Regions from separate parts of the Rahnella sp. RcJ3 genome, predicted to be linked through region 3. Evidence: predicted binding sites of a transcription regulator. Region 3 holds the regulator's gene; each other region holds the start of a gene.

Region 1 (3,286 bases), on a different contig from region 3:
GGGTGTCGAGAATCTGACGCCGCAGCAGCGTTTCGTGAAGGCGGTGCTGGCGGGTGTCGATCAGTTTGGCGGCGTGACCGACTCACAGTTGCTGGTCAGCGCAGTGCATGAAAAGCAACTGACTGAACAGCGCCTGGATGAATCTGTTGTGCGTATTCTTGAGCAAAAATTCCAGACCGGACTGTTTGAAAATCCGTATGTCGATGTGCAGAAAGCCACCCAAACCGTCGGGCGCGCTGACTGGCAAAAAGAAGCCAATTCGGCGCAGGGACATTCACTGGTATTGCTGCAAAACACCGATGATGTGTTACCGCTGAAAAAAGGCAAAAAGATCTGGCTGTACGGCATAGCACCGCAGGCCGCGACGGCAGCCGGTTTTACCGTGGTGGATGCGCCGGAGAAAGCCGATATTGCGCTGATCCGCGCCCATGCCCCGTACGAGCAACCGCATAAAGCCTGGTTCTTTGGCAAGCGCCATCACGAAGGCTCGCTGGCCTTTACCGGTGACAACGCGGATTATCAGGCGATCGTGAAAGCCAGCAAAGCAGTGCCGACAATCGTCACCGTTTATCTCGACCGTCCGGCGATCCTGACCAACGTGAAGGACAAAGCGAAAGTGATTATCGGCAATTTCGGTGTCAGCGATACCGTTTTGTTTACGCGCCTGACCAGCACCGAAGCCTATACCGGTAAGCTGCCGTTTGAACTGCCATCGTCTGAAGAAGCCGTGCTCAGACAACAGTCCGATATGCCACATGACAGCGAAAATCCGCTGTTTGATATTGGCTTTGGTCTGGCGCGTTAAGCCCTGTTAACCGGTGACCCGCGCCAGCACAAAACCGTCCCAGCCTTTGCTGCCGACGGTTTGCAGCGCGGTCGCTGATAAACGCGGTTCCTGTTCAATCATCTCAATAAAGCGACGCACACCCTGCACCCGGGCGTCGTCGCTGTGCGGATCCACCACCGCGCCGTCCCGCACCACATTATCGCCAATAATTAATGTCCCCGGTTTCGACAATTTCAGTGCCCATTCCAGATAAAGCGGATTGCTGGGTTTATCGGCATCAATAAAAATCAGGTCAAACGGCGCTTCCGCCGCGAGCGTGGGCAAGGTTTCTGACGCAGGCCCGGTGTGTAAGGTAATTTTATCCTGCAAACCGGCCAGCTCAATGTTGGTTTGTGCGATGCGCGCATGATGCGGATCGGCTTCCAGCGTCACGACTTTTCCGAGCGCCGGTAACGCCCGCGCCAGCCAGATAGTGCTGTAAGCGCCGAGCGTGCCGATTTCTAAGACTTTCTGTGCGCTGATGATTTGGGCGAACAGCGCCAGTAATTTTCCCTGATTGGGTGCTACATCGTGTGCGGGTAAACCGGCCTGATGATTGTTTTTCAGTACCTGATCCAGAACCGGATCGCTGTCCACTAAATGACTCACCAGATAGTTGTCAACCGCTGCCCATTTCCTGCTGTATTCCTCCGGACTCCCCTGACCCATTTTCGCCTCCCGGCCGTGAATTTTACATAGAGAACATGATTAAAAAACTCACTATTAACCCTAATCACTTCCGGCCATTTTGCTCAGATTTTTATTACTGTGATTAAAAAACCCTCGTTTTCATCAGGTTAAAAATGCGTCACTTCACATTTTTGGCGTAAAGTTCCCTTGAATTTGTAAAATAATAATGATAACAATTATCATTAAGTTTAACATCCGTCACGTTTCGGTTAAGTGACTGCCCTTCGCACGTCACGCTTTTGTGCGGAACACATGTTGGCTTTTGGGTTTATTACACACGCATCAATTAATCACTCAATCATTATTGAGTTATTTATAGGGATTATGAATATGTTGTTGGCTTTCCCCCTCAAACGCTCGGTGCTTATGTGCGCGCTGGCAATGCCGGTTGCCTCAATGGCTGCTGAAGACACCGTCATTGTCAAAGCCGCGCCTGCGGATACCGCCGATGCTCCGACGCAGGGTTACAGCGCGAAAACCAGTAAAAGTGCGACCAAAACGGATCAGCCGCTGATCACCACCGGTCAGGCCGTTTCTGTTGTGACCCGTCAGCAAATGACTGACCAGAACGCCACCACGGTTAACGCTGCACTGAACTACACGCCAGGCGTATTCACCAACTTTGCCGGCGGCGCAACGCGTTATGACACCATTTCCCTGCGCGGTTTCCACGGCGGTGACGTCAACAACACCTTCCTCGATGGCCTGCGGATCCTGAGCGATGGCTCGACCTATAACTCCATTCAGGTTGATCCGTGGTTCCTGGAACGTATTGATGTGGTGAAAGGACCGTCTTCTGCGCTTTACGGCCAGAGCATTCCCGGCGGTGTGGTAGTGGAATCCACCAAGCGCCCGCAGTTTGCTGAAGAAGGTCACTTCCAGCTTTCCGGTGGCACGCAAAATACCAAAGGCGGCGCATTCGATTACACCAATGCCATCAACGATCAGCTGGCATTCCGTCTGACCGGGATGACCCGCAGCAGCGATACGCAGTACGATCACCAGCGTGAAGAGCGTTACGCGATTTCGCCACAGTTGCTGTGGACGCCGGATGAAAATACCTCGCTTTTACTGCGCGCGTATCTGCAAAAAGATCCGTCCGGTGGCTACCACGCCGCGGTTCCGGCTGACGGCAGCCTCTACGGACAGAAACTGAGCCGGGGTTTCTTCGATGGCGAAAGCACCCGCAACCAGTTCAAACGCTGGGAGCAAATCTACAGCTACGAATTCCAGCACGCGTTTAACGACGTCTGGTCATTCCGCCAGAATGCCAACTACACGCATTCCAACACCGAGTTGGATCAGGTGTATCAGGCGGGCTGGAATGCGGACCGTACCGAGATGAGTCGTTATTATTCCGGTGAGAAGTCCTCGCTGGATACTTTTGCGATTGATAACCAGCTCGAAGCGGATTTCGCGACCGGCGAACTGGCACATAAAGTGGTGATCGGTTTCGATTACTCCCACTTTATCAATGATGTGAAATCTGACGCTGCTTACGCTGAAAACCTCAACCCGTACACTGGCGTTGGCGGTGATGCACTGGATTATTACAGTCATAAACGCGGTAAAAACCGTTATGAGCAGATGGGTACCTATCTGCAAGATGAGATGAACTGGAACAAATGGTATCTGACCCTGTCAGGCCGTTACGACACGCTAAAAACCTCCAGCCGCAGTTACGAAAGCATCTACGGCACCACCAGCAACAGCGAACGTAAAGACAGTCATTTCAACAGCCGCGCTTCCCTGCTGTACGCCTTTGACAGC
Region 2 (3,286 bases), on a different contig from region 3:
GCGTGGTGACGGCGCTTTCAGCCGGTGCTTCTGACATGAGCGGCTGGCTGTTAATGGGATTGCCGGGGGCGATTTTTATTTCCGGGATTTCGGAAAGCTGGATCGCCATTGGCCTGACCATCGGCGCGTACCTGAACTGGAAACTGGTGGCAGGGCGGCTGCGTGTGCACACTGAAGCCAACAATAATGCGCTGACACTGCCGGATTACTTTACCCATCGTTTTGAAGATTCCAGCAAGCTGCTGCGCATTATCTCCGCGATTGTGATTTTGGTGTTCTTCACCATTTATTGTGCCTCCGGCATCGTGGCCGGTGCGCGTCTGTTTGAAAGCACCTTCGGCATGACGTACCAGACTGCACTTTGGGCTGGTGCAGCGGCGACCATCATTTATACCTTTATCGGCGGTTTTCTGGCAGTCAGCTGGACTGATACCGTGCAGGCCAGCCTGATGATTTTCGCGCTGATCCTGACACCGGTTATCGTCATCCTCGCAGTGGGCGGTATTGATACCTCGATGATGGTAATCAATGCCAAAAACCCTGAATACACCGATATGTTCAAGGGCATGAATCTGGTGGCGATTTTGTCATTGCTGGGCTGGGGACTGGGCTATTTTGGTCAGCCGCATATTCTGGCGCGCTTCATGGCGGCCGATTCTCACCGAACTATCCGCAGCGCGCGCCGTATCAGCATGACATGGATGATTTTGTGTCTGGCGGGCACCATTGCCGTAGGATTCTTCGGGATTGCGTACTTCAGCAATAATCCGGGCGAAGCGGGCAACGTGACGCAAAACGGTGAGCGCGTGTTCATCGAGCTGACGAAAATTCTGTTTAATCCCTGGATTGCCGGTATTTTGCTGTCCGCTATTCTGGCGGCGGTGATGAGTACCCTGAGCTGTCAGTTGCTGGTGTGTTCAAGCGCCATTACCGAAGATTTGTATAAAGCCTTCCTGCGCAAAGGCGCAAGCCAGCGCGAACTGGTGTGGGTAGGGCGTGCGATGGTGCTGGTTGTGGCGCTGGTCGCGATTGCGCTGGCTGCCAATCCGGAAAACCGTGTTCTCGGTTTAGTCAGTTATGCATGGGCCGGTTTTGGCGCAGCATTCGGACCGGTGATCCTGATTTCCGTGATGTGGAAACGTATGACGCGTAACGGTGCACTGGCAGGCATGATCGTCGGTGCCGTGACAGTGATCCTGTGGAAACAATACGGCTGGGCCGAACTGTATGAAATCATTCCCGGCTTTATTTTCGCGTCACTGGCTATCTGGATTGTCAGCCTGGCGGGGCGTAAACCTTCCGCCGCCGTGGAACAGCGCTTCACTGTTGCGGAAGCGGAATATAATACTATTTAACGGTATTTTACTTTTATGACACTCAGACCGGGGGCATTCAGCCCCCGGTTTTCAGCATTTTCCGCCAGATAAACCCCCTGACCTGATTTTTCCTGTCTATTTACCGATCACGCTTCAAAAAAAGGATCGGTTACCTCTTGTATTTCTTTTGGCAAGAATGATAATCACTATCGTTTCTTTTTACTTTTCTTTACAGAGACCTTACACATTCTGTTGTTCGTCAGAATTCAGGGCTCGGGAGCTCGTCATGTTCGTTCCGTTTCTCATTATGTTTCGCGAAGGGCTGGAAGCTGCACTGATCGTCAGCCTGATTGCCAGCTATCTCAAACGGACGCAACGCGGGCAGTGGCTCGGTGTGGTCTGGATTGGCGTTTTCATCGCTGCCGCACTCTGTCTGGCGCTCGGTCTTTTCATCAATGCCACGACCGGTGAGTTTCCACAAAAACAGCAGGAGCTGTTTGAAGGTATCGTCGCCGTCGTTGCGGTGTGCATCCTGACTTATATGGTGTTCTGGATGCGCAAAGTGTCGCGTTCTATCAAAGTGCATCTGGAAGGGGCGATTGACCATGCGCTGAATTCCGGCCGCGGTCAGGGCTGGGCACTGGTCGCGATGGTGTTTTTTGCGGTTGCGCGTGAAGGTCTGGAATCGGTGTTTTTCCTGCTGGCGGCCTTCCAGCAGGACGTCGGCATCGAAGCGCCGATCGGCGCAGTGCTCGGGCTTGGCGCGGCCATCGTGCTGGGTTTCCTGATTTATTACGGCGGGGTGAAGCTGCATCTGGCGAAGTTCTTCAAATGGACCAGCCTGTTCATTCTGTTTGTCGCCGCCGGGCTGGCTGCGGGGGCTATTCGCGCTTTCCACGAAGCCGGATTGTGGAACCGTATGCAGGATATTGCTTTTGATCTGAGCGGCACATTATCCACGCACTCTTTATTCGGCACGTTGCTGGAAGGGATGTTTGGCTATCAGGAAGCCCCGACGGTCAGCGAAGTCGCGGTGTACTTCCTGTATCTGATCCCTGCGCTGTTCCTGTTCTTTATGCCACAAGGTAAATCGCCTGTGGCCGCGCCGGCCTCTGCCGGGCAAAAAACACGACGTTGATCCTTAAACCTTTCCATCATCTTGCCTTTGTCACGGAGTTGTACATGACACATTTTCGCCGTAAAGCTTTACAGATTGCACTGTTATCCCTGCCGGCTTTTGCGCTGAGCGCCAACGTGCTGGCTGCTGATGTTCGTCAGGTCAAAATTGCTGTTAACGACAAACAATGTGAACCGATGGCGCTGACCGTGCCCGCCGGTAAAACCCAGTTTGTTATCCATAACAACAGTCAGAAAAACCTGGAATGGGAAATTTTGAAAGGCGTGATGGTGGTGGAAGAACGTGAAAACGTGGCACCGGGTTTCACGCAAAAAATGACGGCTAACCTTGAACCGGGCGAATACGACATGACCTGTGGCTTGCTGAGCAATCCGAAAGGCAAACTGACTGTCACCGCCGAGGGGACAGCCGCTTCCGGTAAGCCTGACGCCATGGCGCTGGTTGGCCCGATTGCGGAATACAAAGTCTATGTGACGCAGCAGGTCGCTGAACTGGTGGCGCATACCAAAGCCTTTACCGACGCAGTGAAGAAGGGTGATCTGGCGAAAGCACAATCCCTTTACGCGTCAACCCGTGTTTACTATGAGCGTATCGAACCGATTGCCGAACTGTTCTCTGATCTGGACGGCAGCATCGACGCCCGTGAAGATGATTTCGAGAAAAAAGCCGAAGATCCTAACTTCACCGGTTTCCACCGTCTGGAGAAAATTCTCTTCGCGGACAAAACCACCAAAGGCACCGAACCCTTTGCTGACAAACTTTATACCGATACCGTTGATTTGCAAAAACGTATCGCAGACCTGACTTTCCCGCCTAGCAAAGTGGTCGGCGG
Region 3 (3,286 bases):
ACAAGAAAACCGGCGTTTCTTATATTCATTCGCTCGGTGCGAAATATGATTTTAAAAATGACTTCGTACTGGAAGGCGCATTTGGCCAGGCTGAAAGTTATGTCGATCAGTACTTTGCTAAGGCCTCGTACAAAATGGATCTGCTGGGCAATCCGCTGACCACCAGCTATCAGTTCTATGGTGCAGAAGACCGCATCAGTGACAAGAATGATCCGAACAGTCTGTATGACGGTCTGGCATGGTTGCAGGCACTGACCTTTGGCTATACCACCGGGCAGTTTAACTGGCGTCTGGAAGGGACGATGGTGAAAGCGGAAGGGAATCAGGGCTACTTCCTGCAGCGCATGACCCCGACTTATTCTTCCTCAAACGGCCGTCTTGATGTGTGGTGGGACAACCGCTCGGACTTCAACGCCAACGGTGAAAAAGCAGTATATGCAGGCGTATTGTATGATCTGGCGAAATGGGATTTACCGGGCTTCGCGGTCGGTGGTTCGTACGTCTATGCCTGGGATGCCAAACCGAGCACCAACGCCGCTTATGACCAGAGCCAGCGTCTGAAAGAAAGCGCATGGAGCCTGGATGCGCTGTACACCATTCAGGAAGGGCGCGCCAAAGGGACGTTGTTCAAACTGCATTACACCCAGTACGACAACCATTCGGACATACCGAGCTGGGGCGGCGGTTACGGCAACATTTTCCAGGATGAAAAAGACGTGAAATTCATCGTTATCGCTCCATTTACTATTTTCTGAGGTCGCTATGTCGATGAATAAATTACTGATGATCATGGTTTCGGCTGTTTTGCTGGCCGGTTGTGCACCCACCGCCGATCAGGCACAAATATCCCAAACGCGGGAAGATTACCGTGCCTGTATCAATACGTCAGAAGGCAATCCGGACAAACTGGCATCCTGCGAGGTGTTACTGAATAAACTGAAACAGGAAAAAGCCCACCAGCAATTTGCAGAACAGGAGACGGTGCGCGTGGTGGATTATCAGCGATGTCTGACGGCGCGTAAAACTGGCGACGGTCAGGCATATGCTGCTGATTGCGGGAAAATCTGGCAGGAAATAAAAACGAACAATTCACCTAAGCCGTGAATCTCAGCAGCGAAACATACCCCGGCTTGCCGGGGTTTTTTATGCCTGCTATCCGGGCTCAATCTGCGTCGATATCAGACATAAAAAAACCGCTTTTCAGCGGTTAATTTAGTCAAAGCCTGTGCAGATTACTGCGCAGGTTTATCGTTGTGCAAAGAGTCATCTTCGCGGCAATCGCCTGCTTCACAGTGGCCGTACAGATACAGGCTGTGGTTGGTGAGCTTGATACCGTGTTTCTTAGCAATCTCACGCTGACGACCTTCAATATATTCGTCACGGAATTCGATCACACGACCGCAATCCAGACAGATCAGGTGGTCGTGGTGATGTTGCTGGGTCAGTTCGAATACGGACTTGCCGCCTTCGAAGTTATGACGGGTGACAATACCGGCGTCGTCAAACTGGTTCAGAACGCGGTAAACCGTCGCCAGGCCAATTTCTTCACCCATATCAATCAGTTGCTTGTAAAGATCTTCCGCACTAACGTGATGACCTTCCGGCGCTTGCAGCACTTCCAGGATTTTGAGGCGCGGAAGCGTGACTTTTAAGCCGGCTTTCTTCAGTGCGGTGTTGTTGTCAGTCATGCGGATTCAGTCCTGTTACTATGTGCTAATCAAGTTGAGGCATGCAGCCTGTGGCATCGGCGGCACAAAATTATTCGTTTAGTCTCTTCGTTTAACGCAATGTGCCAATTCTCGTCAACGACAGCCTGTTAATAAAGATCACAAATTGCCGGTCACATTTGGAATGCAACGACTTGATCAATAGAAAAAACAGAGGAACTCAGTGTACCTTGATACGACCGAAAGTTACAATTTTGTAGCAGTTAAATTGTTAATTTCAGTAATAGTTTGGCCCTTCAATTGTAGAATAAATCCTCAGGGCCAACAGGGTTTTTAGCCAATAATTTCAGAAAGGCTAAGTTCTTCTGTGATCTGTTTCACCCAGGCATCAACACGTTCGCTGGTCAGTTCGGGCTGACGATCTTCGTCAATTGCCAGTCCTATGAAGTGCTTATCATCCGCCAGGCCTTTAGATGCTTCAAAGTGGTAACCTTCGGTAGGCCAATGTCCGACAATCACTGCGCCGCGTGGCTCAATGATATCGCGCACGGTGCCCAGCGCATCGCAGAAATATTCGGCGTAGTCTTCCTGGTCACCGCAACCAAACAGTGCCACCAGCTTACCTTCGAAATCTATCTCTTCCAGCGTTGGGAAAAAGTCGTCCCAGTCACACTGCGCTTCACCGTAATACCAGGTTGGAATGCCGATAAGCAAAATATCGAATTTTTCCAGATCCTCTTTGCTGCTCTTCGCAATGTCATGCACCTCTGCAACATCTTTACCCAATTGCTTCTGGATCATTTTTGCGATGTTTTCGGTGTTACCTGTATCGGATCCAAAGAAGATACCTACAACGGCCATAAGATTACCTAACCTCTTGTTCTCAATGAAGTGCTCTGCAACGCAGGCAATAATAATGCAGATGATAGCAAACTCGTGCGGCGGAGAATATGCTTCTGCTCGCCTTCTTAACTGGGAAATAAGTTTATCGGGCAATATTTTTATGTGTTATCGCCTTTGTGTGCTTTCACCTGCGGCGAATTAACCTCAGGCTTAATAAGGTCAAAAGCAAGTTTGAGAAATAAGTCGTCACAATACTAAATTTCGAGAACATTCCGCCGATAGATGATTCGGGAGCAATCTCAACATAATAAAGAAATCGATGCCCGGAGAGGTGTTCAAACATGTCCTGGGGCACTTGCCTGCTGGTTACCTGTCTTGATTCTCCGCATCCCCGTCAATCCTCAGGCCAGAAACAGACATGTTTCGAGAGAGGCATATCGTGCAGTTTTTAAAAAATATCACCATCAGGGCCGCTTTATTAACCATTCTTGGCATCTTTTGCGTCATGTGGGCAGGTGTTTCCCTTTACACCGTCACCTCACTGGACACACTGACCCAAAATACCAAAAATAGTACCGAGCTGGTCAACAATATGGCGCTGATCAATAAAGGAAATGATCAGTATTTTCGTACCGTGACGCGCCTGAGCCGCGCCGTGGCACAGCTTCAGGCCGATCCGTCAAAAGGTCCGGAAATTTTTGATACCGCCAAACAATCACTCAGCGGGCTGACGCAGGCTCTGGCCAGTTTTAAAGCGGCACCGCATCCGGGGCTGG

The links. Region 3 encodes Fur, which represses iron uptake genes when iron is present. Its sites were predicted from a motif close to ATAATAATGAGAACNACTATCAA; they were not measured.
Region 1: DXU84_RS12040 (TonB-dependent siderophore receptor) is a predicted target of Fur. The motif match lies at 1,677-1,699, and genes of this name have one in related genera.
Region 2: efeU (iron uptake transporter permease EfeU) is a predicted target of Fur. The motif match lies at 1,507-1,529, and genes of this name have one in related genera.

What each region holds. Positions count from the first base shown of each region.
Region 1 covers NZ_QSNX01000008.1:11,312-14,597, forward strand. Annotated here, with positions in the region: gene DXU84_RS12030 (glycoside hydrolase family 3 protein) at 1-805, shown strand, start outside; gene DXU84_RS12035 (O-methyltransferase) at 812-1,495, opposite strand; gene DXU84_RS12040 (TonB-dependent siderophore receptor) at 1,847-3,286, shown strand, end outside.
Region 2 covers NZ_QSNX01000007.1:134,994-138,279, reverse strand. Annotated here, with positions in the region: gene putP (sodium/proline symporter PutP) at 1-1,355, shown strand, start outside; gene efeU (iron uptake transporter permease EfeU) at 1,603-2,454, shown strand; gene efeO (iron uptake system protein EfeO) at 2,499-3,286, shown strand, end outside.
Region 3 covers NZ_QSNX01000001.1:293,724-297,009, forward strand. Annotated here, with positions in the region: gene DXU84_RS01360 (OprD family outer membrane porin) at 1-755, shown strand, start outside; gene chiQ (ChiQ/YbfN family lipoprotein) at 769-1,104, shown strand; gene fur (ferric iron uptake transcriptional regulator) at 1,233-1,688, opposite strand; gene fldA (flavodoxin FldA) at 2,001-2,528, opposite strand; gene DXU84_RS01380 (methyl-accepting chemotaxis protein) at 2,950-3,286, shown strand, end outside.